Regions from separate parts of the Lysinibacillus sp. FSL R7-0073 genome, predicted to be linked through region 3. Evidence: predicted binding sites of a transcription regulator. Region 3 holds the regulator's gene; each other region holds the start of a gene.
What was found. The regulator CtsR, encoded in region 3, represses protease genes until heat stress. The targets are predictions, from matches to a motif close to ATGGTCAATAAAGGTCAAACA.
Positions count from the first base shown of each region.

Region 1: clpP (ATP-dependent Clp endopeptidase proteolytic subunit ClpP) is a predicted target of CtsR. The motif match lies at 6,543-6,563, and genes of this name have one in related genera.
Region 2: MKY88_RS03750 (ATP-dependent Clp protease ATP-binding subunit) is a predicted target of CtsR. The motif match lies at 4,620-4,640, and genes of this name have one in related genera.

Region 1 covers NZ_JBBPAS010000001.1:3,918,937-3,929,290, reverse strand. The annotation lists gene MKY88_RS19755 (tetratricopeptide repeat protein) at 1-557, shown strand, start outside; gene trxB (thioredoxin-disulfide reductase) at 789-1,733, shown strand; gene MKY88_RS19745 (NUDIX hydrolase) at 2,062-2,529, shown strand; gene rapZ (RNase adapter RapZ) at 2,539-3,432, shown strand; gene MKY88_RS19735 (gluconeogenesis factor YvcK family protein) at 3,437-4,405, shown strand; gene whiA (DNA-binding protein WhiA) at 4,494-5,441, shown strand; gene MKY88_RS19725 (HPr family phosphocarrier protein) at 5,555-5,812, shown strand; gene clpP (ATP-dependent Clp endopeptidase proteolytic subunit ClpP) at 5,863-6,456, opposite strand; tRNA gene MKY88_RS19715 (tRNA-Arg) at 6,774-6,848, shown strand; gene MKY88_RS19710 (basic amino acid ABC transporter substrate-binding protein) at 7,347-8,141, shown strand; gene MKY88_RS19705 (amino acid ABC transporter permease) at 8,225-8,929, shown strand; gene MKY88_RS19700 (amino acid ABC transporter ATP-binding protein) at 8,926-9,648, shown strand; gene MKY88_RS19695 (spore coat protein) at 9,703-10,320, opposite strand.
Region 2 covers NZ_JBBPAS010000001.1:791,909-802,262, forward strand. The annotation lists gene MKY88_RS03720 (alpha-amylase family glycosyl hydrolase) at 1-529, shown strand, start outside; gene MKY88_RS03725 (DegV family protein) at 629-1,486, opposite strand; gene MKY88_RS03730 (Cof-type HAD-IIB family hydrolase) at 1,631-2,440, opposite strand; gene MKY88_RS03735 (prolyl oligopeptidase family serine peptidase) at 2,562-3,326, shown strand; gene MKY88_RS03740 (metal-sulfur cluster assembly factor) at 3,380-3,688, shown strand; gene MKY88_RS03745 (Crp/Fnr family transcriptional regulator) at 3,748-4,434, opposite strand; gene MKY88_RS03750 (ATP-dependent Clp protease ATP-binding subunit) at 4,704-6,830, shown strand; gene MKY88_RS03755 (YjzD family protein) at 6,880-7,074, opposite strand; gene MKY88_RS03760 (beta-ketoacyl-ACP synthase III) at 7,459-8,397, shown strand; gene fabF (beta-ketoacyl-ACP synthase II) at 8,428-9,669, shown strand; gene trpS (tryptophan--tRNA ligase) at 10,007-10,354, opposite strand, start outside.
Region 3 covers NZ_JBBPAS010000001.1:4,627,339-4,637,692, reverse strand. The annotation lists gene adh (aldehyde dehydrogenase) at 1-55, shown strand, start outside; gene MKY88_RS23405 (DUF779 domain-containing protein) at 77-436, shown strand; gene MKY88_RS23400 (DUF4003 family protein) at 770-1,738, shown strand; gene MKY88_RS23395 (aldehyde dehydrogenase family protein) at 1,780-3,207, shown strand; gene MKY88_RS23390 (acyl-CoA thioesterase) at 3,276-3,755, shown strand; gene MKY88_RS24700 (methyl-accepting chemotaxis protein) at 3,802-4,452, opposite strand; partial or broken gene MKY88_RS24695 (protoglobin domain-containing protein) at 4,567-5,112, opposite strand; gene MKY88_RS23380 (hypothetical protein) at 5,394-5,603, shown strand; gene corA (magnesium/cobalt transporter CorA) at 5,659-6,621, opposite strand; gene MKY88_RS23370 (class I SAM-dependent methyltransferase) at 6,657-7,340, opposite strand; gene MKY88_RS23365 (DUF4870 domain-containing protein) at 7,466-7,771, shown strand; gene MKY88_RS23360 (CtsR family transcriptional regulator) at 8,033-8,503, shown strand; gene MKY88_RS23355 (UvrB/UvrC motif-containing protein) at 8,517-9,059, shown strand; gene MKY88_RS23350 (protein arginine kinase) at 9,056-10,165, shown strand; gene MKY88_RS23345 (ATP-dependent Clp protease ATP-binding subunit) at 10,155-10,354, shown strand, end outside.

The sequences.
Region 1 (10,354 bases), 710 kb from region 3:
TTGAACCTTGGCGCCAACATGACAACGAATTTGCGCTGGACGCGTTGGAACATGATCGAAATTTTATCGTTGAAAAATTAGAAAGTAGCTATTCAAGTGAGCGTATCTTTGGATTGTTTTTATTGAAGGATACTGCTCATAAGCAAGAGATAATCGCCCATCCTAAATGGGTCAATATCGAGCAATTCGGTGCATTTGAGAAATTATTTTTAGCCTATGCACTTGGTCATGAATTTGATAAGAAAAACAAAGTAGAGGCCAGCTTTTTACGTGCTGTAAATGTGCCAGAAATTTTATTAGAGCAATATGGCAAATTATCATCATTGATTGTACCTATGTTTCAAATGTGGTTTGTCCTGTGTGAACAAGCTTTAATTCAAAATTATCGTTTTACAAATCCTGTAGCGATTGCAGGAGCAAATGATTATTTATTTAGGTCTTCTCAAATGCTTAAGGTGACAAAAAAAGAAATAGCTCAACAATATGGAGTATCTGTTGCCACTTTATCGAAGTATATTGAAGAAATTTTAGCTTTTTTACCAGACAGTCATAATTAGTGTGTGAGCAACATAGTTGAATAACTTTATACTTTCACATACGATGAACATACTAACGTTATCAAGAATTTGCCCTGGCAACATTGCGTTTGAGTGTTACTCCTTGCTAGTTGCCAATGGTTTATCTTCATCCCCTCTATTGTAAGTTGGGATCATATGTAGGTGACGTTACACTTTCACTACTATTTGTTGAATGAAGATAAAAAGTATTCTGTTTAGGGGGAAGTATTTATGTCGGAAGAAAAAATTTATGATGTAGTCATTATTGGTGCAGGTCCTGCTGGGATGACAGCTGCTGTTTATACATCACGTGCTAATTTGGCAACGCTTATGATTGAACGAGGAATCCCTGGTGGACAAATGGCCAACACTGAAGAAGTAGAAAACTATCCTGGTTTCGATACAATTTTAGGACCTGAGCTTTCTACAAAAATGTTTGACCATGCTAAAAAATTCGGTGCTGAGTATGCCTATGGCGATGTAACAGAAATCATCGACGGGGAAGAATTTAAAACAATTAAATCAGGTACAAAAGAATATAAAACACGTGCCATTATTATTACAACTGGTGCAGAGTATAAAAAAATGGGTGTGCCTGGTGAAAAAGAACTTGGTGGCCGTGGTGTCAGCTACTGTGCAGTTTGTGATGGCGCGTTCTTTAAACAAAAAAATCTTGTAGTTGTTGGCGGGGGAGATTCAGCTGTAGAAGAGGGCGTATATTTAACACGCTTTGCTGATAAAGTAACAATTGTCCACCGTCGTGATAAATTACGTGCACAAAAAATCCTCCAAGATCGTGCCTTTGCAAATGACAAAATCGATTTCATTTGGAATGCTACAGTAAAAGAAATTAATGAAGCTAATGGTAAAGTGGGCAGTGTTACACTACAATCAACTGTGGATGGAACTGAGTCAGAGTTTACAACAGATGGTGTGTTTGTTTATATCGGTATGCTACCTTTAACAAAGCCGTTTGAATCTTTAGGTATTTTAAATGATGCTGGTTATATTTTGACAAATGATAATATGGAAACAACAATTCCAGGTATCTTTGCAGCTGGAGATGTACGTGAAAAATCACTTCGTCAAATTGTTACAGCGACAGGCGATGGCAGTATTGCAGCACAAGCTGTTCAGCATTATGTAGAAGAACTATTAGAGAAAATTAATGCATAACTTGGCTATTTTAAGGAAAAAAATACAATTTTAATGTGGTTTTAATATTGTTGTAACTTGAATGACATATAAAAGGTGTATGATTAAAAGTGTAATTAGCAATCCCCCTTTTATTTTGTTTAGTAGGTTGTTTCCGCCTCAATTAGGTGGGAACAACCTACTTTTTTATTTATATAGATCATGAAAAGAGCATGAGCTTTTTTTCAATAAATTCTTGGATAAAACTAAATTGTTAAATGTCTACGTATGAGAGTTGTAAATGAGGACAAATCTTGCAGTGTCTTGCTATAATGGAGAGTAGAATGCAAAAGTGATTAGAGGTGTGCCTATGCAAAGAATTGCAAATTTAATTGCCGTAAAAGACGGTAAAGTATTATTACTTCAGAAACCAAGACGTGGTTGGTACGTTGCTCCGGGTGGAAAAATGGAAAGCGGTGAGTCCATCTTTGAGGCTGCTATTCGTGAATTTCAGGAAGAGACAAATGTTAAACCTTTACATGTACACCTAAAGGGTGTATATACGATGGTCATTAAAGAAAATGATGAAGTCGTAGATGAATGGATGCTTTATACATTTGTTGCTAAGGATGTAGACGGTGTACCGTTTGTAGAAACTAGAGAAGGTAAACTTGCATGGCACCCAGTAGAGGATTTAGCACATTTGCCAATGGCTGAAGGAGATCGCACTAATTTGCAATTTGCTATTTCGCAATCAGGTATTCAGTATGGCACGTTTGACTATACAACGAATTTTGAATTACTTCACCAGAAAATACAAATATCAAAAGATCAATAAAGGAGTTGCATGACAGTGGTGGTTGAAGGCCAACAAAGTACACATGAATTGGTTATTATTACAGGAATGTCTGGAGCTGGGAAGACCGTAGCTATTCAAAGCTTTGAAGATTTAGGGTATTACTGTATTGATAATTTACCACCTGCGTTACTTACAACTTTTTTAACGCTGCTAAGAGATTCTGGAAAAAATAGTACACGTATTGCAGCAGTGATGGATATGCGTGGAGGCAACTTTTTTGATGCGCTTATTGGGGCGTTAGACCATATACTAAAAGAGGGCGACATTGTAGCTCGTATTTTATTTTTAGATGCAGACGATGCCACATTAGTAAGGCGCTATAAAGAAACAAGAAGAGCCCATCCATTGGCAGTAAGCGGCTTACCTTTAGATGGTATAAAGCAAGAGCGAGCACTTTTATCGGAAGTAAAGGGCCGTGCTAATTTTGTTTATAACACATCTAACATGAAACCAAAGCAATTACGTGAAAAGATAGTTAAAGAATTTTCCAGTGAAGCAGATACTATTTTTACCGTAAACATTATGTCTTTTGGCTTCAAGCATGGTATGCCAATTGATGCAGACTTGGTGTTCGATGTTCGTTTCCTTAAAAATCCATATTACGTAGAGGAGCTACGTCCGAAGACGGGTCTTCAAACAGAAGTATCCTCTTATGTTTTAGCCTTGGAGGATACGCAAATACTGATACAAAAACTAACGGATTTGTTCGACTTTATGATTCCTCTTTATCGACAAGAAGGTAAATCACAACTTGTTATCGCCTTTGGTTGCACTGGTGGTCAGCATCGTTCAGTAACTTTAGCAGAGTTTTTTGGGGCTTATCTAGCCAGCAAAGAGAATACGGTTATTACGCATCGTGATATTAATCGTAGAAAGGATTGAGTGAATGGGGAAAAAGCAAACAAAGCTTGTGGTAATTGGTGGTGGAACAGGACTATCAACATTACTTCGTGGGCTCAAGCACCATCCATTTGATATTACTGCTATTGTGACGGTAGCAGACGATGGCGGCTCTTCAGGACGTTTACGAGATGATTATGATATCCCACCACCGGGTGATGTTCGTAATGTCATTGCGGCATTATCAGATATTGAACCGCTAGTGGAACAAATGTTTCAATACCGTTTTTCAGCGTCAGAGGATTTACGTGGCCATTCCTTAGGCAACTTAATGCTAACAGCACTTACAGATATTACTGGTGATTTTAACCATGCTATAAGTGAGATGGGGAAGGTGTTAAAAGTACATGGCCGTGTAATACCAGCAGCCAATAAAAAAATTAATTTACATGCTGTGTTAGAGGGTGGTTCAATCATTGAAGGTGAATCAAAAATCCCAACAGCGACAAAACGCATTGATCGCGTTTTTTTAGTACCCGAAAACGTGCAACCGTTACCAGAAGCTATTCGAGCAATTCAGCGTGCAGACTATATATTAATTGGCCCAGGAAGCTTATACACAAGTATTATTCCGAATCTCCTTGTCAAAGAGATTGGGGAAGCTGTTGTAAAAGCAAAAGGAAGAAAAATATATGTTTGTAATTTAATGACACAAAAAGGTGAAACCATTTCTTATACAGCAGGTGATCATGTATCAGCCATACATAAGCATGTTGGCGCTTCCTTTATTGATTCGATTTTAGTTAATGATGAAGAACTGCCGAATCCTGTAAAAGAATTGTATAAAGAAGAAAGAGCAGAGCCAGTGACGTTTGATGTGGCAAAGCTTGAAAGTATGGGATTAGAGGTTATAAGGCGCGATATTGCTACAATTCGATCAGATGGTACGGTTCGACATAATGCTACGAATGTTGCAGAATGGCTGGTAGATTATGCCGGTATTTATGATCGGTAAGAGAACCGATAATAGAAACATAAAGTGTTTATTGTATATGGTAAGATGAACATATACATAGAAATTATGATTGAAAGGGGGGCGTGATATGTCTTTTGCTTCTGAAACAAAAAAGGAATTAACCCAAATAGAAGCGGACAATCATTGTATGAAAGCAGAAGTTTCTGCCCTAATTCGTATGAATGGTTCATTATCCTTTGCGAATAAACAACTAAGCTTGGACGTGCAAACTGAAAACGCTGCAATTGCAAGAAGACTATATACGATTATGAAAAAATTGTATCCGTACAATGTGGAATTGCTAGTTCGTAAGAAAATGCGATTGAAAAAAAATAATGTATATATTTGCCGTGTAAGAGAAGGAGCACGCGAGCTGTTAATTGATTTAGAAATCATCTCAGACGACTTTCAATTTAATCATACGATCTCAAGAAAGCTCATTAAAAGAAATGGTCAAAAAAGAGCCTATTTAAGAGGTGCATTTTTAGCAGGAGGCTCTGTTAATAACCCAGAAACGTCCGCCTACCATTTAGAAATTTATTCTTTATATAAAGAACATGGCGAGGCATTGATGGATTTAATGAATGAATTTGAACTCAATGCCAAAACAATTGAACGCAAAAAAGGCTTTGTTACTTATTTAAAAGAAGCGGAAAAAATTTCTGATTTCCTTAATATTGTAGGCGCCCATCAGGCAATGATGAAATTTGAGGATGTTCGGATATTGCGAGACATGCGCAATAGTGTCAATCGTATTGTGAACTGTGAAACGGCCAATCTAAACAAAACAATTGGAGCAGCATTACGACAGGTAGAGAATATTCGATTTATTGAAAATTCAATTGGTCTTGACCAATTACCAGAAAAGCTTCGTGAAATTGCACGATTACGAGTAGAGTATCAAGATGTTACATTAAAAGAACTTGGTGAAATGGTATCCAGTGGTACCGTCAGCAAATCAGGTGTCAACCATCGTTTAAGAAAAATAGACGAAATAGCAGATGCATTAAGACGCGGTGAAAAAATAGGTGGTTAAGTTATCATACTTTTCAGGTATGAATGTCATGCGTAATCGCTTATTGTTCTTTTGCTAGTAAGTAAGGTAAGATAAAACTAATAGATGAACGGTAGTGAAGGGGAGTTTTGAGAATGATCGAGAGAAGAGTCCAGGTTAAATTAAAATTAGGACTACAAGCTAGACAAGCGGCACTATTTGTGCAGGAGGCCAATCGTTTCAGTGCGGATATCTTTCTAGAAAAAGATGAAAAAAAAGTGAATGCCAAATCGATAATGGGTGTCATGAGCTTAGCGGTTGCGAAAGGTACCGAAGTAACGTTAAGTAGTGAAGGCAATGATGCTGAGCAAGCGGTTACAGCATTAGCTACAATTATTGAAAATGAAGATTAACAAACAAATAAAGAAGCCTCACAGAGTAATTTCTGTGAGGCTTTTTAGTATTATTTATTATCCGTACTACGGTGCATAATGTGATCGATTAAACCATATTCTTTTGCACGTTCAGCAGTCATGAAGTTATCACGATCTGTGTCTCTTGCAATGACTTCAAGTGGTTGACCAGTGCGTTCAGATAAAATGCCGTTTAATTTTTCACGTAAGAATAAAATGCGTTTAGCAGCAATTTCAATTTCTGTCGCTTGACCTTGTGCGCCACCTAGTGGTTGGTGAATCATTACTTCTGCATTTGGTAATGCAAAACGTTTACCAGGTTCACCCGCAGCAAGTAAGAATGCTCCCATTGATGCAGCCATACCAATACAAATCGTTTGAACTTTTGGCTTAATAATTTGCATTGTGTCATAAATAGCCATACCAGCCGTAATTGATCCACCTGGCGAATTAATGTAAAGAGAAATGTCTTTGTCTGGATCTTCTGCTTGTAGGAAAAGTAGCTGTGCGACAATTGAGTTTGCCACATTGTCATCAATAGCACTTCCTAAAAGGATAATGCGGTCTTTAAGTAGACGTGAATAAATGTCATATGCACGTTCACCACGGCTTGTTTGTTCAATAACTGTAGGAATTAAATTCATGTTAAATCCTCCTTCAAAAAACTAAATTCGATTACCTTTGCTGAAATCTACATTGTTATTTCAGCTGTAACCTTATCATACACATTATAGTCAGGGAAGGTCAAATATTAACCCTGTTAAAGTGAAATTAATTAAAATAAAAAAAATAAATTCTTTTTGCATTCTATGGTTGAATTATATGTGATACGTTTGTATAATAGGTAAGGTTGTAAGTTTGAAAGTACAGGACACTATTTTGCAGGTATGCTTCAAAATGAGGATTATCTACATCATGCTTTTCGTAAGCCTAGGGTGAGTACTTTTTTTTTGTGTTTTTTGCCCTCGTGGTGTAATGGATAACACGTAAGATTCCGGTTCTTGCACTGGGGGTTCGATTCCCTCCGAGGGCGCCATTTTACTGAATATTGATATACTGTAATAGCTCAATCTCCTAATAAGTAGTTTAGCAGCCTGCTTAGTGGAGATAGAGAGGAAAAGTAATGGGAATACTGTCCTAGTTGGCATTATTCCCCTATTTATTCCTTTCAAACCTTCAAAAAAGCAACAACTCCAAATTATTTTTTAGTGAACATACTGTCCGTGAAGGCTAGTAATAGCCGAAAAAAAGAATCCTTTCTGAGGGGATTCTTTTTTTTGTTTAAATTTATCGAAATTTGGCATTTCTTCTATTGTATATATATTAGTTTTTGGTTCGTTTTATTGTTATTAATGCTTATTTTTTCTACTTAAATGAATTTACCATTAATTAATATGAAAAAATATTTAGTTTTATGCGAAAAGTTGTTGTACAAATACTATAATATTAATATAATTGACCTAATAGTCTAACATTTCCGAATTGCGAAAAATAATACGCAGAATGGAAAATTATCGAAATAGGGGGAAATGTAATGAAAAAAACAGCTTGGATGTTACTTATGATTATAGCAGCGCTAACTTTAGCACTTGCAGGATGTGGCACAAAGGACAATGCCTCTTCGGGTAGTACACCTTCAGAAGGTGGAGATGGAAAGAAAGTATATAAAGTAGGGACAGAAGCAACTTTTGCACCGTTTGAATCTGTTGACGATAAAGGAAAAATTGTGGGGATTGATGTCGATATTTTAAAAGCAATTGCTGATGAAATGGATTTCGAAGTAGAGTGGAATAATATTGGTTGGGAACCAGTTTTCCAAACAATTAAAAATGGTGAAACACATATTGGTGCCTCAGGGATTACAATTACAGATGAGCGCAAAGAATCATTTGATTTTACTGAGCCATACTATGAATCTCAATTATTAATTGTTGTGAAAGAAGATTCAAAGATTAAATCATTAGATGAATTAAAAGATAAAAAGGTGTCCGTACAAATTAATGCTACTGGTCATATGGCAGCTAAAAAGCTACAAGGTGAAGCAAGTACAAATATCATGGCTTTCGAAAGTCAGCCAATCGCAATTCAAGAGATGTTAAATGGTAATGTTGACGCAGCTATTGGAGACAATGCGGTAGTATACGAATATATTAAAGCGCATCCAGATCAAAAAATTAAAGTCATTCAAGATGACGCATTCGAAAAAGAATACTATGGCTTTATGGTTCAAAAGGGGAATAAAGAGCTATTAGATAAATTAAATGAAGGTCTGAAAAAGATTAAAGAAAACGGTAAATTAAAAGAAATTACAGGTACTGATTTCGAATAATAAAATGGTAATGCCACTCGCGAAGCAATATGCTTGCGACTCATTTAATTGATATGACTTTAAAGGGGAAATGGGGTTTTCGGATGGACATCTTTGACCTACGCTGGGACATTGTCTGGAACTACCGAGATATGTTTATACGAGGTATTGGCGTAACACTTATTTTGACACTTAGTGGTTATTTTGGCGGTATTCTTCTAGGACTGTTTTTAGGACTAGGGAAATTATCAAGTAAAAAATGGATCTATTGGCCATCAAAATTATATGTTGATTTATTCCGCGGAACACCAATGCTAGTTCAAATTTTATTAATACACTTAGCCGTTATTCCAACCATTTTTGGTCATTCTTTAGGATATATGGTTTCGGGGATTACAGCGCTTATTTTAAACTGTGCTGCTTACAACGCAGAAATTTTCCGTGCAGGTATCCAAAGTATTGCAAAGGGGCAAATGGAGGCCGCTCGTTCTCTTGGTCTTACACATAATCAAGCGATGCGTAAGGTTATTTTACCGCAGGCCTTTAGACGCATGATCCCGCCATTAGGGAATGAATTCATAGCATTATTAAAGGATTCCTCACTAGTAACAGTCATTGCTGCACCAGATATTCTATATGCTAGTAAAGTTGTTGCAGGTGCAAGCTTCCGTTTCTGGGAACCGTACATTGTTGCTGCACTATTATATTTAATATTAACTTATGGTGTAACGAAGATTGTTGCATTTATTGAGAAGCGATTTAGCAATAGTTATGTCCCTCGTAAGGCAGAAGGGCGGGAAGCAAGATGATAAAAATTGAGAACCTACACAAATATTTTGGTAAGCTAGAAGTATTAAAAGGGATCGATTATGAAATCCAAGAAAAACAAGTTGTTTGTGTTATTGGGCCTTCTGGTTCAGGGAAAAGTACTTTTTTACGTTGCATTAATATGCTAGAAGAAGTAACGGATGGTGCTATTTATATTGAAGATGTGAAGATCAATGATCCGAAAACGAATATCAATGAGATTCGTGCAGAGGTTGGAATGGTGTTTCAACAATTTAACTTATTCCCTCATATGAACGTCATCGATAATGTCACGATGGCACCAATGCAAATTCGTAAAATGAGTCGTCCAGAAGCTGAAGAGCTTGGGCATGAGCTTTTAAAAAAGGTGGGTCTCGACAGTAAAGCCTATAATTATCCTGAACAGCTATCAGGTGGACAACAGCAACGTGTAGCCATTGCACGTGCGTTAGCCATGAAGCCAAAGGCCATTTTATTTGATGAGCCTACTTCAGCTCTTGATCCAGAAATGGTAAAAGAGGTGTTAGATGTTATGAAAAATCTAGCTGCTGAAGGGATGACAATGATTGTAGTCACACATGAAATGGGCTTTGCTCGTGAAGTTGGTGATCGAGTAGTCTTTATGGATGGTGGCTATATTGTGGAAGAGGGTTTGCCTGAGGAACTATTCGGAAACCCACAAAATGAACGTACTAAAGCATTTTTAGGAAAAGTACTATAATTAGAAAAGGCAGTCCATGATGAGAATTCATCACTATGGACTGCCTTTTGATTTTTAATGAAGGGGATTAGAGGTTGTATCGTATGCATTAAGCATCGTTTGCATATCTTGTTGAGAGTACTGAGGCACTTGATAATAACCATGTTTATTTTGGTAAATGGATAATTCATAGGCCATTTCAATGCAGTTGGGAATACTATCCGCAACAACACGACGAACAACAGGGTTTGTCGTTTCTGTTGCAGCAGCCGTCATACATTTTGCTACTCCCTTTTGAGCGCCTAGTAAGAAACCAGAAATGGCTTCATCATTAATTTCATTGGCGTTTTGCATTGGTTTTTTAGGTTGCCCTGGAGTTAAGCCATATTTAAAGTCATTTCCTGTTTCCATTTGGTAACGCCCTGTAGGAACAGATGGATCATGACCTGTTTTAAAGGACTCAACAATTGTATTATACATACCCAATGTAAAATTATATTGACGATCCAAAATGCTGAGTAATTCTTGATCCTTTACTTGTGGACGTAAAATGATCGCTTGATTCATACCAGCGATAATTTCACCAATTGCTTCATGCATGTCCATCATTTCGTGTCCACCATGATTTAGACTATGTTGTTGATTGAAATTTGTTTGATTGGATGATGATTCATTGTAAAACGATTGTGACAAAAAAAACGCCTCCTCATATAATTTTTGATGCAGT
Region 2 (10,354 bases), 3.8 Mb from region 3:
AGGAACTCCAGTTGTCCAATATGGTACAGAAATTGCAATGAACGGGGAAGCTAAACCTGATACACATCAACTTTATAACTTTAAAACAGATGAAGAATTAATTGACTATATTAAAAATGTTCAATCCTTACGAAATCAGTCTGCCACTTTACGTAATGGTGATTTTAACGTCATTACAAATGAAAATGGTCTACTTGTCTTTACGCGTACTTCGGATGAAGAGCAATGGGTAATTATGGTCAATAATACGAGCAAAACACAACGCGTGGACTTAACACCAGAACAACTGGGTGAAGGGAAAATGCTAAACGGGATTTTACATGAGGAAAAAGTTCGTATAAACGAAAAGCAAGTGTATCCAGTCATTTTAGACAGAGAAATGGTAGAGATTTATCAGGTTCGCAATGATGAGGGGCTAAACGTGCCGTATATGGTTGCCCTGGGCTTAGTTTGGGTTATCTTTATTGGCTTTGTTGTAATCATCATTAAACGAGGAAAAGTTCGTCGTCAAGAACAAGACGCTTCTTAATATCTAAAAAAAATAGCATGCTAGGAGTCATCCTAACATGCTATTTTTGTTTTAATTTAGTAATGCTCCAACAGCTCGGCAATTCCGAGCTATCAAGGTTTAGCCTTCATAGCTCTTATTTGTGAAGAAAATCGCGATAGTGCCTGGCCCTACATGCGAACCGATGGCTGAGCCAATCATCGTAATTTGCACAGCCTGAGGAGAAAAACGCTCCTGAATGGATGCTTTTGCTTCATTGGCAAAGGCCATATCATCACTATGACTAATACCAACAATTTTATTCGTAAAGTTACCTCCACGCTCCTGCATTAAATCCAGCATACGATTAAGTGCTTTTTTACGACCACGTGATTTTTCTATCGGTACAAGTTTGCCATCTTCTACATTTAAAATAGGTTTAATGCTTAGAAGGCCACCTAAAAAGGCACTAGCTTTTGAGACACGGCCACCTTTAGCAAGGTAGTCCAAATCTTCAACTGTAAATAAATGCTCTATTTGAGGAGCGAAAGCGCTAATTCTAGACGCTACATCTTCAAATGAGGTACCTAAATTTCTAAGCCGAACAGCTTCTTCCACAACAAGACCATGTCCTAGTGATGCACATTTAGAGTCGATAATGACTAACTTCAATGAAGGATATTGTTCTAATACTTGATTACGAATCATTTGAGCAGTACTATATGTGCCGGATAACTCTGATGAAAAGGCAATATAGATACCTTCTTCTTCATTTTTAGCTAAATCTTCAAAGTGCTTCAAAAAAAGCTCTGGCGACACTTGAGATGTTTTGGGTTGGGCACCTTGACGGATTCCATCATAAACCTCTTTGGAATCAATGGAAATGACATCTTCATATTCTTTGTTGTTCAATTGCACTCGTAAAGGGAGTAGCACGACATCATTTTCTTCATAGTAAGACTTTGGTAGATCACATCCACTATCCGTAAAAATCTTCATTCTCTTGTCCCCCTAATTTCAACTTACTTTTTAAAGCCTTTTTAGCTTTATTCAGTCGGTACTCACTTAAATCAACCGGAAGGGGTACCACTGAATAAAGTTAAACTGGTAAAAATGGTATGGTAACTTGAACTTACTACTTAACTATGATAATTTCAAGCGTTCGATGAGTATTTTTGCAATCCCATCATCATTATTTGTAGTAGTGATTTCATTGGCAATATTTTTAAGGCTTGATATACCATTCCCCATCGCTACGCCAAGTCCAGCATATTCGATCATCTCTAAATCATTGTCTTCATCACCAAATGCAATAATACGTTCACGTGGAAAACCTAAATCCTTCGCTACATGTGCAATGCCTACTGCTTTATTTAATCCACGTCGAACAATTTCTATAATATGAAGAGGTGCGCCCCAACGACGGTGTTCAATAACTTCAGCGTGCACTGCCTGTAAGTGATCGCGGATAATGACAGAATTGGCTTCATTTGCCTGTATCAGTAAACTTGTAGGATTATCTAAGAGATGTGTGTATAAATCCCCAAGTGTAATTTTGGGATTACCCATATTAAAAATATTTAAGATGCGATCATCCTCTGTGTGTACATAAATATCATCCTTTACCTCAGCGATAATATTTTCATACTCATAACTATTAATGGAATTAACGACATCATGGACAACACTTAAATCAATGGGAGTGTGCATATGCTGCCAAGAGGCATTTTTAGGGTGATGCACATAGGCGCCATTAAAGTTGACTATTGGTGTTGTAAGCCCAAGCTCATGATAATAAATATCACTGGCACGGTATGGACGGCCAGTTGCAATCATTACTTGATGTCCTTGTTCTTTAGCCTGCAATAATGATTTTTTTGTTTTTGCGGAAATTTGTTGTTGGTCTGTTAATAAAGTACCATCTAAATCCAATACGATTAAATGCGGTTTCATAGCTCGTTGCCCCTTTCCTATAGTTTGAATAGTATCTCTTTGTCTTTCATTCGTCAAAATTTTGTCACAGTGAAAAAAGTTTGCTAACATAAAGATGAGACAAGAGTTGGGAGTGACAAGAATGTTTGTAGAAAAAGAAATGTGGGGAAATATTCCTTTATTACATATACATACAGACAATATGAATGAAGATACCCCGGTAGTGATCTTTTTACATGGCTTTATGAGTGCAAAAGAACATAACTTACACTATGCATATCAATTGGTGCATAAAGGGGTGCGTGTCCTATTACCAGATGCAAAATTTCATGGTGACCGTAGCGAAGGCCTCTCAGAGATACAAATGAACTTGAAATTTTGGGACATTGTTATAAATTCTATTCATGAAGTGGAACAATTATATAATGAATTAAAGAATAAAAATTTATTAGCTCATCATAAAATTGGCATAGCAGGTACGTCCATGGGTGGTATTGTGACATCAGGCTGTCTTAAGCTTTATGATTGGATTCAAACGGCTGCAATATGTATGGGTGCGCCTGGTTTTATAAAATTGGGTGAATACCAATTGCAACAATTCACAAAAAGTGGTGTCAATTGGCCCATGACAGAGGAAGATATTCAAAAGATTAATGAAGTCCTAGCAACCTATGATGTCAGTCTAACTCCTGAAAAATTTGCGGGACGCCCGATTTTCTTTTGGCACGGTGAATTAGATAAAACCGTACCTTTCCATGAAACATATAAATTTTATGAAACATTACGGGAATACTATCGAGCAAACCCTGAAAATTTAACATTCATGGTGAATAAAAAGGCTGGACATGCTGTACCACGTGATGGAATGCTGGCAGCAACAGATTGGCTTGCAGAGCATTTGGCATAATATGATGCATCTGCTATGATAAGGTTAACACTATGATGGAAGGAGAAATGGGAATGGATCAAGATATGAAAGATAGCATGTTAGGTGCATTAGAAAACGTAATTGACCCTGAGCTTGGAATTGATATCGTCAACTTAGGTTTAGTATATGATGTAGAATTAGATGATGAAGGTGTAGCGACGGTTACAATGACGCTAACATCGATGGGGTGTCCCCTTGGCCCAGTAATTGTGGATCAAGTGAATACAGCATTAAATGAACTTCCAGAAGTGAAAAGTACAAATGTAAACATTGTATGGAATCCACCTTGGTCAAAAGATAAAATGTCACGCTATGCAAAAATGGCATTGGGTGTACGCTAATATTATCTATTAAAAATCCCTGCTTATTATAAATAAGCAGGGATTTAGCATGTAACGAATTAATCGATACGGCATACTTGTAATGGACAATTTTCGCAGGCAATCTCATTTTTTAAAAATTGTAAATCATGAATAGTAATAAAGCCTTTGTCAAAAGTCAAAATGTCATGTTTTTTTAAATCATTCAACATACGATTAATCATTTCACGACTAGTCGCACACAAATTAGCAATTTCCGTATTTGTTAGTTGAAACTCAATAAAAATGGAACCATCCTCTAAAGGTTTACCATACGTATTAGATAGACGAATGAGTGTTGAAAACAAGGCACCCTTTTTCCCATTTAACACTAAATCACGCAAACGACTTTGATGCTTTAAATTTTCTGTTTGTAGCCACTTCATATATTCCACCATGATCGTAGGCTGTTCTTCTAGTAAATGTTCTAATGATTTTCGACTTAAAACATACAGCGTAGCAGATTCTAAAACTTTTGCAGTCATGGAGTTATAGACAAGGTTACAAAATAATGAACCTTCTCCAATGATACTATCAGGACCACATATACGAATCGTCAATTCCTTGCCAGTTTCGGTTTCTTGACTAATCGATATAACACCTGACTTAATATAGTATATTTCCTTTGACCGTTCGCCCTCTAGAAAAATTTTATTCCCTTTAGTTACTTTGATAAAAACACCATGCTTTTGAAAAAGGTCCATAATTTTTTCAAACACATTATCCATTGAAACCATATCTCCAACACATCGCTTTCTTTTTGTAATAAATGGCGATTATTACAAAAGGACAGTGGACTTTTCGATACTAAAACATAGAAACATACAATTATTATAACGTAAATTTTCAAGAATAAGTGTAAAAATTTAGTGCTATTTCTTTGCGAAGAACTGTCGAGTGATGTAAAATAAAGTTAGTCAAAGAAGGTCAAACTTTTAAAAAGAACCACAATGGGTATAAAAATTATGCGAAATATTAAAGTAAAGGAGTGCTAGTTATGCAATTTCAACAAACAGATAATCAAAAGCCATTAGAGCAATTTGGACGTAATCTAATAGAAGAAGTGAAAAATGGCAAAATGGATCCTGTCATTGGGCGCGATGAGGAAATTCGAAATGTCATTCGTATTTTAACGCGTAAAACAAAAAATAATCCTGTATTAATTGGTGAGCCAGGAGTTGGTAAAACAGCGATTGTAGAAGGTTTAGCGCAACGTATTGTGAAGGGTGATGTACCAGAGGGCTTGAAAGAGTGCGTGCTATACGAGCTGGATATGAGTGCCTTAATCGCAGGTGCAAGCTACCGTGGCCAATTTGAAGAGCGTTTAAAAGGCGTGTTAAAAGAGGTTAAGGATTCAGAAGGCCAGATCATTTTATTTATTGATGAAATTCATACAATTGTAGGCGCAGGCAAAACGGATGGTGCAATGGATGCAGGAAATATGTTAAAGCCCATGCTAGCCCGGGGAGAATTACACTGTATCGGTGCCACTACATTAGATGAATATCGTATGTATATTGAAAAAGATCCTGCCTTAGAACGTCGGTTCCAGCAAGTTCTTGTACGCGAGCCTTCAATTGAAGATACTGTGTCTATTTTACGAGGCTTAAAAGAACGCTTTGAATTACATCATGCAGTACGTATTCATGACCGCGCGATTGTGGCTGCAGCAGAACTCTCCAATCGTTATATTACAGAGCGATTTTTACCAGATAAGGCGATTGATTTAATTGATGAGGCATGTGCAATGATCCGTACAGAAATTGATTCAATGCCACAGGAACTAGATGCCGTGACTCGTCGTATTATGCAACTAGAGATTGAAGAACAAGCGTTACGTAAGGAGAAGGACGAAGCGAGTAAAAAACGTCTTGAGCAATTACGAGAGGAATTGGCTAAGTTAAAAGAGTCCTCTGAGGGGATGCGGCAACAATGGGAAGCAGAGAAGGAAAAGCTACATGATATTCAGAAAAAACGGGAGACATTAGATAAATACCGCCGTGATTTAGATGAGGCGGAAAGTAAGTATGATTTAAATAAAGCTGCTGAATTACGTCATGGTAAGATTCCAACACTTGAAAAAGACATTCAGGTGCTCGAGAAAGAATTAGAAAGCGGTGCAGAGACCCGTATTTTACGTGAAGAAGTGACAGCTGAAGAAATTGCAGCAATTGTTTCTCGCTGGACTGGTATTCCTGTGACAAAACTAGTGGAGGGCGAGCGAGAAAAACTATTGCGTTTAAAAGAAACATTACATGAACGGGTAGTTGGACAAGATACAGCTGTTCAATTAGTAACAGAGGCTGTATGGCGTGCCCGTGCAGGTATTAAAGATCCGCATCGGCCAATTGGTAGTTTTTTATTCTTAGGTCCAACAGGTGTTGGTAAAACAGAGCTTGCTAAGGCACTAGCTGCTCAATTATTTGATTCAGAAGATCATTTTATTCGTATTGATATGAGCGAATATATGGAGAAGCATAGCGTGTCTCGTTTAGTTGGTGCTCCTCCAGGTTACATTGGCTATGAGGAAGGCGGTCAATTAACAGAAGCTGTACGTCGTAACCCTTATTCTGTAGTGTTATTAGATGAAATTGAAAAAGCACACCCAGATGTGGCTAATATTTTATTGCAAATTTTAGATGATGGTCGAATTACAGATAGTCAAGGGCGTATGGTCAATTTTACAAATACCGTCGTGATTTTAACATCGAATATCGGCTCTAGTTATTTAATGGAGGCTAAAGATGACGATCCAAGCGTTGAAGACTTGGTTATGACAGCTCTCAGACAGCATTTCAAACCAGAGTTATTAAACCGTATGGATGATATTATCTTTTTCCATGCCTTATCAAATAAGCACTTTACAGCAATTGCTTGGAAGTATGTGGAGCAGTTAATTAAACGTGTGGCAGAACAAGAAATTACATTAGTTGTCGACCAAGAAGTAATTGATTGGGTTGTCCTACAAGGAGCAGATGCTCAATTTGGGGCAAGACCACTAAAACGCTTTGTACAACGACATATCGAAACGGCTGTGGCTAAGGAACTGCTACGGGGCGAGGTATTGCCTGGAGAAACATTGCATGTAAAAATGCATGATGGCCATTGTATAGTGGAAAAATAGCAGAAAAAACCTGTTTCGCATAATGCGGAACAGGTTTTTTCTAGTTGAATTAATGATGGTCTGCAGCCTCTGGTGTAGGATCGTTTGGAATGATTGCTCCAATAATAAAAATTAAGATGGAGAATACAACTGAAACGATTGCCCCTGTCTTAAAATCAAATGGTGCACCAAGTACAGAGCTGACTACATAGTTTAACATAGAAACTAGTAGGAATGACCATACGAACGTTACGATATATTGCATTAATTTCACCTCAACCGAACTTTTTTCATCATAAGTTTTTACTCATATTCATTATCATATCATAACATAAATCGAAAAAAAATGAATCTTTTATGTGAAACATGGCGAATTTGTCACAACAAATACAAGGTTTTGCATTTTATTATTCTCATGTATTTTTTGAGGCATTCAATTTGCCAAAGTATGCAAACCTGAAAAAGGGTATTTGGAAACTCTATAGACTTCACGCTATACGCAGTATAAGCCTAAGCCTACTTTCAATAACAAGAAACGACTCGTTCAACGTACAATAATTTTAAATCATCTTGCGTCATTCCTTGACTATGCGTTATAATTATGACCAGTTACTAATAATTGATAGTAAGAAAGCTGAGGGGTTGCTATATGAACGCTGGTATTTTAGGAATAGGCAAATACGTTCCTGAGAAAGTCGTGACAAATTTTGATTTAGAAAAAATAATGGATACTTCGGATGAGTGGATTCGTACGCGAACAGGCATTGAAGAACGTCATTTTGCGGCAGATGATCAGGAAACTTCAGATTTAGCAGTAGCCGCTGCTAAAGAAGCTATTGCAAAAGCGGGTATTACGCCTGAGGAGATTGGGTTAGTACTTGTAGCAACTGTCACACAGGATCAAACTTTCCCCAGTGTAGCATGTATGGTTCAGGAACAACTCGGAGCAGTAAATGCTGCGGCGATGGATCAAGCAGCCGCATGTGCAGGATTTATATATAGTTTAGTGACAGCTAAACATTTTGTAGAGGCAAACACTTATAAATATGTCTTAGTAGTAGGTGTTGAAAAGCTGTCAAAAGTCATTGATTGGAATGATCGAAATACAGCAGTATTATTCGGTGATGGCGCGAGCGCAGCAGTTATAGGGCCAGTATCTGAAGGTAGAGGTATTTTATCATTTGAGCTTGGTGCAGATGGCACAGGCGGTAAAAATCTTTATTTAACAAAACAAGACACAATTGCCATGAATGGTCGTGAAGTATTTAAATTTGCTGTACGTCAAATGGGTGAATCGGCTGTCACTGTGTTAGATAAAGCAGGATTAACAAAAGAAGACGTAGATTTTTTAGTGCCGCATCAGGCAAATATACGTATTATGGAATCTGCTCGTGAGCGATTAGAGCTACCACCAGAAAAAATGTCAAAAACGATTCATAAATACGGAAATACTTCTGCAGCATCGATTGGTATTTCCTTGGTAGATGAGCTTGAAGCAGGTAAAATTAAAGAGGATGATTTATTAGTCCTTGTTGGTTTTGGTGGCGGCTTAACATGGGGTGCCGTAGCCATGAGATGGGGAAAATAAGTAGGAAAAATGCTTGAGGGGAGTAAGACAATGAGTAAAAGACGAGTAGTAATTACAGGAATTGGCGCAGTTACACCACTAGGGAATAGCATCGAAGAAACATGGGGGAACATTAAAGCTGGTAAATCTGGCATTGGTGAGCTAACACGTTTAAATAAAGATCTTTTTGCAGCCAAAATTGCAGCAGAAGTGAAAGATTTTGATATTGAAAAATATATTGATCGTAAAGAAGCTCGAAAGATGGACCGCTTTACACATTATGCGTTAGCTGCTTCAATCATGGCTATGGAAGATGCACAGCTAACAATTGATGAGGAGCTAGCTCCTCGTGCTGGTGTTTGGATTGGTTCGGGTATTGGTGGAATGGAAACATATGAGCAACAGTTTTTAACATTCCAAGAGCGCGGGGCAAGACGAGTTAGCCCATTCTTCATTCCAATGATGATTCCAGATATGGCGTCAGGTCAAGTGTCGATTCATTTTGGTGCAAAGGGAATTAACTCTTGCTCAGTAACTGCATGTGCTTCTGGCACAAACTCAATTGGAGACGCTTTTAAAGTTATTGAACGTGGGGATGCAGATGTTATGATTTCAGGTGGTGCGGAATCACCAATCGTAACGATGGCTGTGGCAGGTTTCTGTGCCAATACTGCATTATCTTTAAATCAAAATCCACAAGAAGCATGCCGTCCATTTGATAAAAACCGTGATGGATTTATTATTGGCGAAGGTGCAGGTATTGTCATCTTAGAAGAATACGAACATGCAAAAGCTCGTGGTGCTAAAATTTATGCGGAAGTTTTAGGTTATGGTGCAACAGGAGATGCTCATCATATTACTGCTCCAGCTCCAGAGGGTGAAGGTGCGGCACGTGCAATGATGCAAGCATTGACAGATGCTGGTGTAGAGGCATCTCAAGTTGATTATATTAATGCACACGGCACTAGTACGCCATATAATGACTTATTTGAAACACAAGCTGTTAAAACGGCTTTTGGTGACCATGCTTATAACCTAGCTATGAGTTCTACAAAGTCTATGACAGGACACTTATTAGGGGCAGCAGGGGGCGTAGAAGCTATTTTTACCGCTCTAGCACTAAAAGAAGGTATATTACCACCAACAATTAATTTAACAGATCCAGATCCTGATTGTGATTTAGATTATGTTCCAAATGAAGCGAGAGAAGCAAAGATTCAATATGCAATGAGTAATTCTCTTGGTTTTGGTGGTCATAATGCAAGTCTTCTATTTAAAAAATATGAAGCATAAATAGAACATCTAAACTCAAAAAACGTCAGCCAAATTTAAACGGCTGACGTCTTTTTTTATAGTTTTGTGAATAAATGATAAGTAAGAAGAAATAGAAAGGATGCCGTTACATTGTTCCGTCTCTTTTTATTTTTAGTAAGCTATGGTCTCATGATCCTCTCAGTAGGGAATCTTATATTGTATTTAAATTACCGTACGCTAGGTTATTCTTGGAAAGTTGTGTTCAAATTTATTTTTCAAACAACAGAATTTTATATGGCGGTTGGTGCTTGTATCATCATATGCGCTGTCGTTCTTGATATAGGTTTTGATCGAACGTCAGATAAGCTATAAATGATTAGCGGCGTGCACGACCTAGACCCATTGCCTCTTCCATACGTTTTAATGTAGCACTGGCAATTGCATTTGCTTTTTCAGCACCTTCATCAAGTATGAAGTCTAATTCAGAGGATTCTACTAAATGATAGAATTTGTCTTGAATTGGCGTTAGGTGATCGATTACAGCAGTAGCTACACCTTGCTTGAAGCCACCATAACCAATGCCTTCATATTTTTTAACTAGATCATTAATAGAAATACCTGAAATAGCCGATTCAATCGTTAATAAATTTGAAACACCTGGTTTATTTTCAACATCAAATGCTACGATACCATCAGAATCAGTAACAGCTGATTTAATTTTTTT
Region 3 (10,354 bases):
ACAAACGAAAAATTTATTAGTTAGCTATAGCGAAAATAAACTTGGTTTCTTCTAATCCATAGGGAGGTGCATGAGCGTGATTGAACGTGTATTAGCCACGGCAGAAGCGCTGGCACTCATCGAGCTATTAAAAGGGAAACATGGGCCTGTTATGTTTCATCAATCAGGCGGATGCTGTGATGGTTCTTCCCCTATGTGTTATCCAGACGGAGACTTGCTATTAGGTGATCAGGATATATGTTTGGGCGAAATAGGTGGAGCTCCATTTTATATGCATAAAAATCAATATGATTATTGGAAACATACTCAAATCATACTGGATGTAGTGGAAGGTAGAGGTGGGATGTTTTCATTAGAGGGCGTTGAAGGAAAACGTTTTTTAACAAGATCGAGAGCCTTCACATCAGAGGAGTTACAGGAGCTAGGATTAATTTAACGAGTCATTTGTACAGCGGCAAAAAACTTTGCCGCTGTCTTTTTGCATTAATTTTTAGAAAAAAGGGTATGTAAAGCTATATTGTTAGACGAATTTCGTAAAAATAAAAATAGCTGTAAACGTTCTTTTAAGGTCACGGTAAATATTAATTTCCGAGTGGTTTTTGCAATCAACAGTAGTTCCTCCTTTCGTATTTGTTTAATATTTCCTATTAAATCAAAAAAATGGGGTAACATATATTAAATTAAGTTTACTTTTTATGTTAATTGTTACAAATGGGATGAATCTTTCTCGCATTATGTAACGTAAAATGGGTAAAGGAGCGTGCTAAATATGGATTACGTGATGATAGAAAATCAATTTACAAATACGGTAGAAGATGTTTCGAAGGCTGCGGGATGGACAGTGGATCGTAAAATTGTTTTAGCTATAGCTAGTACGTTTGTTGCGTCAGGGAAAACATTTGATGCGGTCCAATACAAAAATATTTTACAGGAAATGAAGAAGCAATCCTCGTGGATGTCTCCCTTAAGAACTACGGTAGGCTATAGCATAGCTGCTAATTTAATGGAGCAAGCGAATGCTGAAAAAGCAGTAATGGATTTATTAACAAATGTAAATGCATTAAAGGAAGCAAAATTTAGAAGCGGTAACTTTAGTTATATTGCGGCTCAGTTTTTGACAGAGGACGAAAAGGATAAAAACGCGCATGCATATGCAGCTAGAGCTTTATTTGATGCCATTCGTAAACATCACCCATTTTTAACATCCTATGAAGATATTCCATACGCTGTGTTACTAAGTAGTCCATCTGATGATGTGGAAATACGTGCGGAAACGATGAATCGCTATTATAAAGAATTACGAACATATAATTTTAATGCAGGAAATGAGCTTCAATGGTTGTCACAAGTATTAACCTTCCTATCTCCACAATTTGATCGTCAACTAGTGCCAAATGTCGTGACTATTCGAGATGCGCTAAAAAATCAAGATGTCAAAGTAAAGGCCATGCATTATCCCTTACTTGGATTTTTAGCCTTATTAGATCTTACTCATCATCAATTGCAAGAAGTTATATATTTATATCATGAATTAAAGGATTTAAAATTATTAAAATGGCACCGTGAATTTGTTCTCTTTATGGCTGTACAAATCGCTATTTATGATATGGCGAAAGTACAAAAATCACTGTCTATGACGATTATGTCATCTATTGAATTATTAATTCAAGCTCAGCATGCTGCAATGATAGCAGCAGTTAGTGCAGCCGCCATTGCATCGAGTTCGAGCTCTTCGTGATAGAATGAGGGGGAGCAATTATTTGGAGGTGCATTTGAAGGATGAAGGAAACAAAACTGTGGATTAACGGTCAATGGCAAGATGTAAAGGAAAGCTATGAGCTAAAATCACCATATAGTGGTGAGGTGATTGCTCAAGTGGCAAAGGCATCTATACAAGATGTGGAGAGAGCAATCGATGGTGCACAGCAAGCATTCCTTTCGTTTAAAAAGACGACAGCCTACGAGCGTGCCGAAATTTTATATAAAGTTGTCGATTTAATGCGACAACGAAAAGAAGAATTTGCAGAGATTTTAGCATTAGAGGCAGGAAAGCCTTTGACAGCAGGGTTAGCGGAAATTGATCGTACAATTGCCACTTATCAATTTGCAGCAGAGGGTGCCAAACAGCCAAAAGGCGAAACTGTACCGATGGATGCGGCACCTGGAGCAGGAGATCGTATAGGTTGGACAAAGAGAGAGCCATTGGGAGTAATTTCTGCTATTACGCCGTTTAATTTTCCGTTTAATTTAGTGGCCCATAAATTAGGACCAGCATTTGCAGTAGGTAATACAGTTGTTTTAAAGCCAGCAACCCAAACACCATTAAGTTCCCTTGTTATGGCAGAGATTTTCCGTGAAGCAGGTTTGCCAGATGGAGCGTTGCAAATTGTGACAGGAAGTGGTGGAGAGCTTAGCGATACTTTGGTTACACATCCTCACGTCAAAAAGGTGACGTTTACGGGTAGTGGTAAAGTTGGATTAGGCATTAAGCAAAAAGTCGGCTTACGTAAAGTAACTTTAGAGCTTGGTTCTAATGCAGCTGTCATTGTCGAACCATCGACGCCTTTTAATAAAATTATTAGTCGTTGTGTGAGCGGTGCCTTTAACTTTGCTGGACAAGTATGTATTTCGTTACAACGCATTTATGTACATTCTTCTATTATTGATGAATTTACGGAGGCATTTGTTGCAGAAACTAAAAAGCTTGTAGTAGGAGATCCTTTAGATAAAAATACAGATGTAAGTGCTATGATCAATCCGAATGAGGTTGGACGAATTAAAGAATGGATTGAAGAAGCGCAGGCACAAGGAGCAGTTATTGCAACTGGGGGAGTATTTACAGAACGTACGTTAACGCCGACTGTTATGACGAATGTGACGGCAGATATGAAAATTGTTTGTCAGGAAACATTCGCGCCAATCGTCTCAATTGTTTCATATGAAACATTAGATGACGCAATTCGACTTGTAAATGAGTCGGACCTTGGCTTAAATGCAGGTATTTACACGAATGTATTACCAGATGCCTTATATGCAGCCGATGAATTACAGGCAGGTGCTGTCATTATAAATGATGTTCCGACATTCCGTGTAGATAATATGCCATATGGTGGTGTGAAGATGAGTGGCTATGGGCGAGAGGGCATTAAATGGGCCATTGAGGAAATGACAGACATGAAATTTATTACGATGAAAAAATCGTTCTAAATTTGCATAAGCTCTTTTTCTACGATACGATGACGAAAGAACATACATGAAGGGAAGTTACAAGAAATATGACAAACAATGCTGTACCCATGAGCCAATCACGTACGGTTCAATCACGTCTCGTATTACCTCCAGACACAAACAATCACAATTCCATTTTCGGTGGAAGAGTGTTAGCTTATATTGATGAAATTGCTGCTATTACAGCGATGAAACATGCGAAGGGACTTGTAGTCACAGCTTCAATAGACTCAGTTGATTTTTTATCGGCTGCCCATGTAGGAGATATTCTAGAAATTGAAAGTATAGTTTCCTCTACAGGACGTTCTTCAATGGAGGTTTATGTTCGCGTTGTTTCTCGCAATATTGAGACTGGTGAGGAAAAATTAACGACAGAATCATTTGTAACAATGGTTGCAGTAAATGAAGAAGGAAAGCCGGTACCGGTACCTGCAATTTATCCTGAAACAGATGAGGAAAAACGTTTATTTGAAACAGGGCCTGCAAGACGTGAGCATCGTAAACAAAAGCGTGCGTTGCCACATTAAGGTTAAAGGGAGCTTCACCTAAAACGGTGGGGCTCCCTTTGTTATATTACATATTCAATTCATTGACTACATTAATGAGTGAATCAGAAGAAGAGGAAACAAGTGTAGCCCCTTGTGATAATTCAGTAATTAAATTAGAAATGGCTGAAATATCTCTAGATGTATGAACATACTGTTGTTGAATGCCAGATACGGCATCAGCTATATCATTAAATGATTTAGATAAGTTTTCTTGCGTATTGACGCTATGTTGAATTTTTTGATCAACATTAATAACTGAATTTGCCATTGTTGTAATATTACTTTCAGTTTCTTTAATGAGATGTGACACATTTTGCACGGCATTTTTCGTTTCTTCAGCAAGCTTTCGTACTTCCTCTGCTACTACCGCGAAGCCTTTGCCATGTTCCCCTGCTCGAGCTGCCTCAATAGACGCATTTAAAGCTAATAAATTTGTTTGATCAGCAATGCCGGTGACAAGTCCTACAATCTCAGAAATTTTTTGAGAGGAGGTACGTAACTGATTCATAGTTACCTCAAGGCTGTTGACACTTTGTAAAATAACTTGGATTAAATCATTTTGCTCTTTCAGCTGATGTTGCCCACGTCTTGATTTCTCCTGTGTATCTGCAACGAAGCTTAATCCCTGCTTGGTTGCCTCTGCAATATCATCCGTTTGCGAGGAAATGACTAACAACGATGCAGCTGTCTCTTCACTAATGGCGTTAAGCTCCTCTGCTGTACTTTGAATTGTCGTAACAAGGGCATTTTTCGTTTGGTCAGCGGCTGTTCGAATACGGTCTTCCTCTTTTTCGTAAGCCTCGATAACAAGCTGTTGCTCAAAATTAATGATTTTGCAAAATGCGTTAATTGCTCGAATGGCATCATTTTTTGAGATATCCACTTCATTCACGAAGTTTGTGAACGTAGAGGTAAGGGATTGGAAGGATGCTATATACCATTTTGATTGTAAGCCAATTCGAACATGGGTTTCAGCAATGGCTTTTCTTTCAGCGATATAGGCGTCATTAATATGACTTTCAAAAATATCGCTTAAATGCTTATGTAACGTAACTTTTAAACGATCTATATGAGAGGTTCTATTAATAATATCTAGTAAATCTTGGCTCAAACTAATGGCTGCATAAAATTGCTCCACCATTGCAGGAATTAGATCCTTAGCTAACGGTTGTAGTTGCTTAATAATGGCTAAATCCTCAATTGTTAAATTTAAAAGCTGTAATTGCTTTTGAAGATTTGGGTGATTTAAAACATCTAATTGTACATGGCCCTTAAAATTTTCAGGTGTTAATGTAATTGAGTAGCTAGAACTGCTGTTTTTTGAAAACCAACTCATTATTGTTTGCTCCATTCTTAATATCCATAATAATTGTGAGTAAAATGAACTTCTGAATTTGTTAGGTCTGTAAATTTGATAAATAATTGGTATTAAATCTATTTTACTATTATTTGCTGAATATTTGGTTAAAAATTTGGTTATTTCTTTATTTTTTTACTTTATTGGCAGTCCGATTAGTGAAGCAAAGTAAATTTGAATTTAAATTGGGAAACCTGTAAAATACGAACTGTTTAAGGAGAGAAAAACTGAACGTGAAAGATTATAGGAGGAGGTACTATATGGAGAAAAAACGCTTTAAATTTGTTATTCCAGTCATGGTCATTGTTGCAATAGGTTCCGTTTACATGCTACGAAACTATTATGCGGAAGTACCAGATGTTGAACAGCTTTTAATTACAATTTGCGCCGCTTTGGGGTCAGGGGTATTAGCATACTTTTTATTCCCACAGCAGGGTGACAATAAAATTGACGACCGAGGTCCTTATTAATAGTAATAAATGAAGCTGCTCGTTTGATTGTTAAACGAGCAGCTTTTTGTGGGAATCAAGGCTTAAATAATTTAAACCAGCCTTTATGTTTAAAGATGGTAAGCATAGCGATTACGACAATAATCATAATACCGAGGACAATGAAATAGCTGTATCGTCCATGTAGCTCTGGCATATTATCAAAGTTCATCCCATAAACACCTGCAATAAAGGTTAGTGGAATGAAGATCGTTGAGACGATTGTTAAAGTCATCATTATACCGTTCATGCGGCTTGAGCTCATAGCCATATAACTATCTCGCATATCTGCTGTCAGCTCTCGATTTGATTCAACCATTTCTGTCAGTTTTAGAAGATGGTCGTATATATCTCCAAAATAAGCTCTTTCAGATTTGTTTAATGAAAAACGGTAAGAATTAAGTACTCGATATAAAAGGTCTCGCATCGGTAAAATGGCACGCCGCAAATCGAGCAAATCACTACGAAATTCGAAGACAATCTTCATGGCATTTACATTGCTTTGGTATGTAAGCTCGCCTTCAAGTGCATTTAAATGATCTTCAATTTTATAAACAAGTGGAAAATAACTATCAACGATTTTATCAATGGTTTGATACGTTAAGTAGACTGTGCCACGTTCCCAATTTTTTGGCTGGCTTTCTAACATCTTTTGTACCTTTTCAATTTCGGGAACTGGGTTCTTATGGAATGTCACAATAAACTTATTAGAGGCAAAAATATTAACCTCTTCTGCAGCTAATGTCAGCTCGTTTAATCGATGAATGACGAAAAAATGGAAATCGTCATAAAAATCGAGTTTTGGGCGTTGTAATCGCATTAAGCAATCTTCAATAGCTAGTGGGTGAAAATGAAAAAATGAATCTAGCAAAGATTCTTCCTCTGCAGTTGGACAATTAAAATCAACCCAGTACCATTCGAACTCTTGTTGATGTATGGATTCCAAAGGGAAATCTTTTAGTAATTGTTGTTTTTTTGTAATGCCAATGGTGCTTATCACAGCTTTCACCTCAAAGTATTTACTACAAAATATATTTAATGTTCTTCTTTAAAGCATACCCATCCACCAAACAAAGTAGTGGCAAAAAATCGTGAAGGTTTTATAAAACCTGCTTCATGTAATAATGTTAAAATGGCTTCCTCGGGCATAAATGACAGGGCACGGATGGATTTTTCCATTTCTGCAACATCAGCTACGGAAAGATTTGTATGTTGGAGCCAGTAAGAACGCCATAAATCGAATTGTAGTTCCGTTTCAATAGTACCGGGTCGACCGTATTTCGAAACTAGGACAAATGGTGCGCCAGGCTTTAAATGGTTCCAAATTTCTTTTAAGGTCGATAGCTTTTCTTCATATCTTTGAATAAAATGAAGGACGAGTACACAACTAGCTGCATCAAATTTTATAGCTGGTAGGTGTGTATCCAGTAATGTTCCTTGATAGAATGACAGATCATTGGGTAAAGATTGGAGACGCTCCTTTGCTATATCGAGCATGGATTCGGACGGATCAATACCCGTAAATGACCAATGGGGTCTTCCATCAGCTAGCTGCAATATTTCATTGCCACTACCTGCACCAACAATCAACATTTCAGCATGCTCATGTAATGTGGAACGATAAAAGGTTTGTATTAAACGGAGCATTGCCTCATAGCTTGGTAGAGTACGGCGAATCCCCTTTTCATATTCATTTGCTAATGTGTGGTTGAATTCCATTTCTCAGCACGACCTTTCAAAAATTTTTTAAAAAACTCACTTTAAACTGAAACTATTACGGGTATAGTTCCGTAAATAGTAGTACATAAAACGATAGACAACGTATAAAGAAAGGGTTGATATATATGGAGAGTAAATGGTCTAAAGTAATCATACACGCAAGTTCGTTTTTTGCGCCATGGTTAGTTCCCATTATCTTCTTTTTAATTAGTTCTGATGAGGAAGTGAAGGCAATCTCTATCCAAGCCATACTTTTCCAGCTTGTCATGGCAATTCTACTTGCTGTCTCTGGATTCTTAAGCATTTTCATTATTGGCATTCCATTTTTAATCGTTTTCGGTATTATGCTTTTTGTAGTACCAATTATTGGCATTGTCAAAGCATTAACTGACGAACCTTGGCGTTATCCAATTGTAGGTCGTTGGGTATAAATTTTATAGACGCAAGTATATGCTAGTTGCATATGCTTGCGTTTTTTCTATGGATAAAAAGGGTACATTAGGTGTAGGAAGCAAAAACAAGCTCTATAGCCACTAACTTAGTGCTATTTTCAACGCTGAATATACTTTTTTAGCCTTTTCATTTTTCTCTAAGCGAAATCATTGCAATTATTTTCAAGCGTTTTGTATAATATACTCAAAGAAAGTCAAAGATAGTCAAAGTCAGTGAAGCAAGCGAGGTGTATTCCTAAAATGCGTAATATATCAGACATCATAGAAGGTTACTTAAAGCAAGTACTTGAATTAGGTGGGGAAGGGCATATTGAAATAAAGCGCAGTGAAATTGCAGACAAATTTCAATGTGTACCGTCGCAAATAAATTATGTCATTAATACAAGATTTACCGCCGAGCGAGGTTACCTTGTGGAGAGCAAGCGAGGTGGTGGTGGATACATTCGAATTTTACGTGTCCGCGCGAATTCACAGATTGATTTAATCGACGATGTTCTCCAGCATATTGAAGGTGGAGCATCGCAAACAATGGCAGAAGATTTAGTGTATCGACTCATCGATGAGCAGGTAATTTCAAAGCGAGAAGCGAAATTAATGTTAGCAGCAATTGATCGCTCAACAATTGACTTACATCTCCCTCTAAGAGATATAATTCGTGCAAAGATATTGCGTGCGATGCTGACAACTATAAAATATGAGCAACAGAAATAGTGAGGTGATGGAAATGATATGTGAACATTGTAAACAACGTAATGCGACAGTTACTGTAACACAAGTTCAAAATGGGCAAAAGGTGGAGCACCATTATTGTGACGTCTGCGCCTCACAGTTCCATCCATTTCATGCAGAGTTTAAACAAGAGCCAGTTTCCATACAACAGTTATTATCAAACTGGTTTGGTTCACCTACATGGCAAAAGGTAGGAGAAAAACAACAAACACAGCCACAACAGCAGACATGCCCACAATGTGAATTTACGTATAAGCAATTTTTAAAAGAAGGTAAGTTTGGTTGCCCAAGCTGTTATGACACTTTTAGTGAGCATTTACCTAAGCTCTTTAATCGCATACAGGCTGGTCCCCAACATATTGGGAAAATGCCAGGTGCCCATAGCAATGTGTATGTCATTAAAAAGCAAATAGAGGATATCCGTAAACGTATGAAGTTCGCTGTAGATGAAGAGCAATTCGAAGAGGCAGCAAAACTTCGAGACGAAGTCAAAGAGCTTGAGAAGCAGCTACAATTTGAAGGTGGTGATGTGTCTTGATGATTGAGTCGTTTTTAGAGCGTGCGACACCTACTTGGATGCGTATTGAAGACGATTATTCTGACATTGTCATTAGTACACGAATTCGCCTTGCTCGAAATTTAGATGGATATCGTTTTCCACTATCGTTTTCAGAGAACGAGGCTTTACAGGTGGAACAGGCAGTTACACATGCAGTCAGTGATAGTCCAACCCTACAAAATGATTATGCATATTTTGCTATCAATGATTTAACACCTTTACAACGTCAAATTCTTGTAGAAAAGCATTTGATTAGTCCGCAGCTTGCCAAAAAAGAGCAGGTGGGCTCCGTTCTTCTGTCACAAGATGAATCAGTGAGTATTATGGTGAATGAAGAGGATCATTTACGCATTCAATGTATGACAGCGAGTTTCCAGCTTCAAAAAGCCTATGAACAAGCGAATAAGATTGACCGTATTCTAGAGAAGATCTTACCTTATGCTTTTCGAGATACATTTGGCTATTTAACAAGCTGTCCTACAAATATTGGTACTGGGCTTCGAGCATCTGTGATGATGCATTTACCTGCTCTTACGTTAACGGGACAGATGAATCAAATTATAAATGCGATGACACGCTTAGGTATGACCGTAAGAGGTATATATGGTGAAGGAAGCGAAAATTTAGGAAATGTTTATCAAGTGTCCAACCAAATTACACTTGGAAAGACAGAAGAAGATATTTTAGCAGATATACAAAGTGTTGCTGAAAAAATTATACAAAAAGAACGACATGCGAGAGGTAAATTGATGGAAAAAGCTGAGCTTGCTTTAGAAGATCGAGTTTATCGAGCTTTAGGTACCCTTACGTATGCAAGAATTTTAACAAGTGAGGAAGCGGCTACCTGTCTTTCAAATGTTCGTTTAGGAGTTGACCTACAGTTGATTGACGGTATACTCGCAACAACTTTAAATGAGTGTGTCGTCAGTATGCAACCCGGTTTTTTACAGCATTATGCAGGTGAGGCATTACCGCCTGCTGAACGTGATCGTGTACGAGCTGAAATGCTACGTGAGGCATTATTTCAAACACACACGAATAAGCCTAATAATGGGGAAAAAGGAGAGGATTTATATGATGTTTAATCGTTTTACACAACGCGCGCAAAAAGTATTACAGCTTGCTCAGGAAGAGGCTATTCGTTGGAAGCACGAATCCATTGGCACAGAGCACATTTTATTAGGGCTTATACGTGAAGGCGGCGGTATTGCTGCAAAAGCGTTAGAAGCTATTGATATTAGTCCTCAAATGATTGAAGCTGGTATTGAAGAATT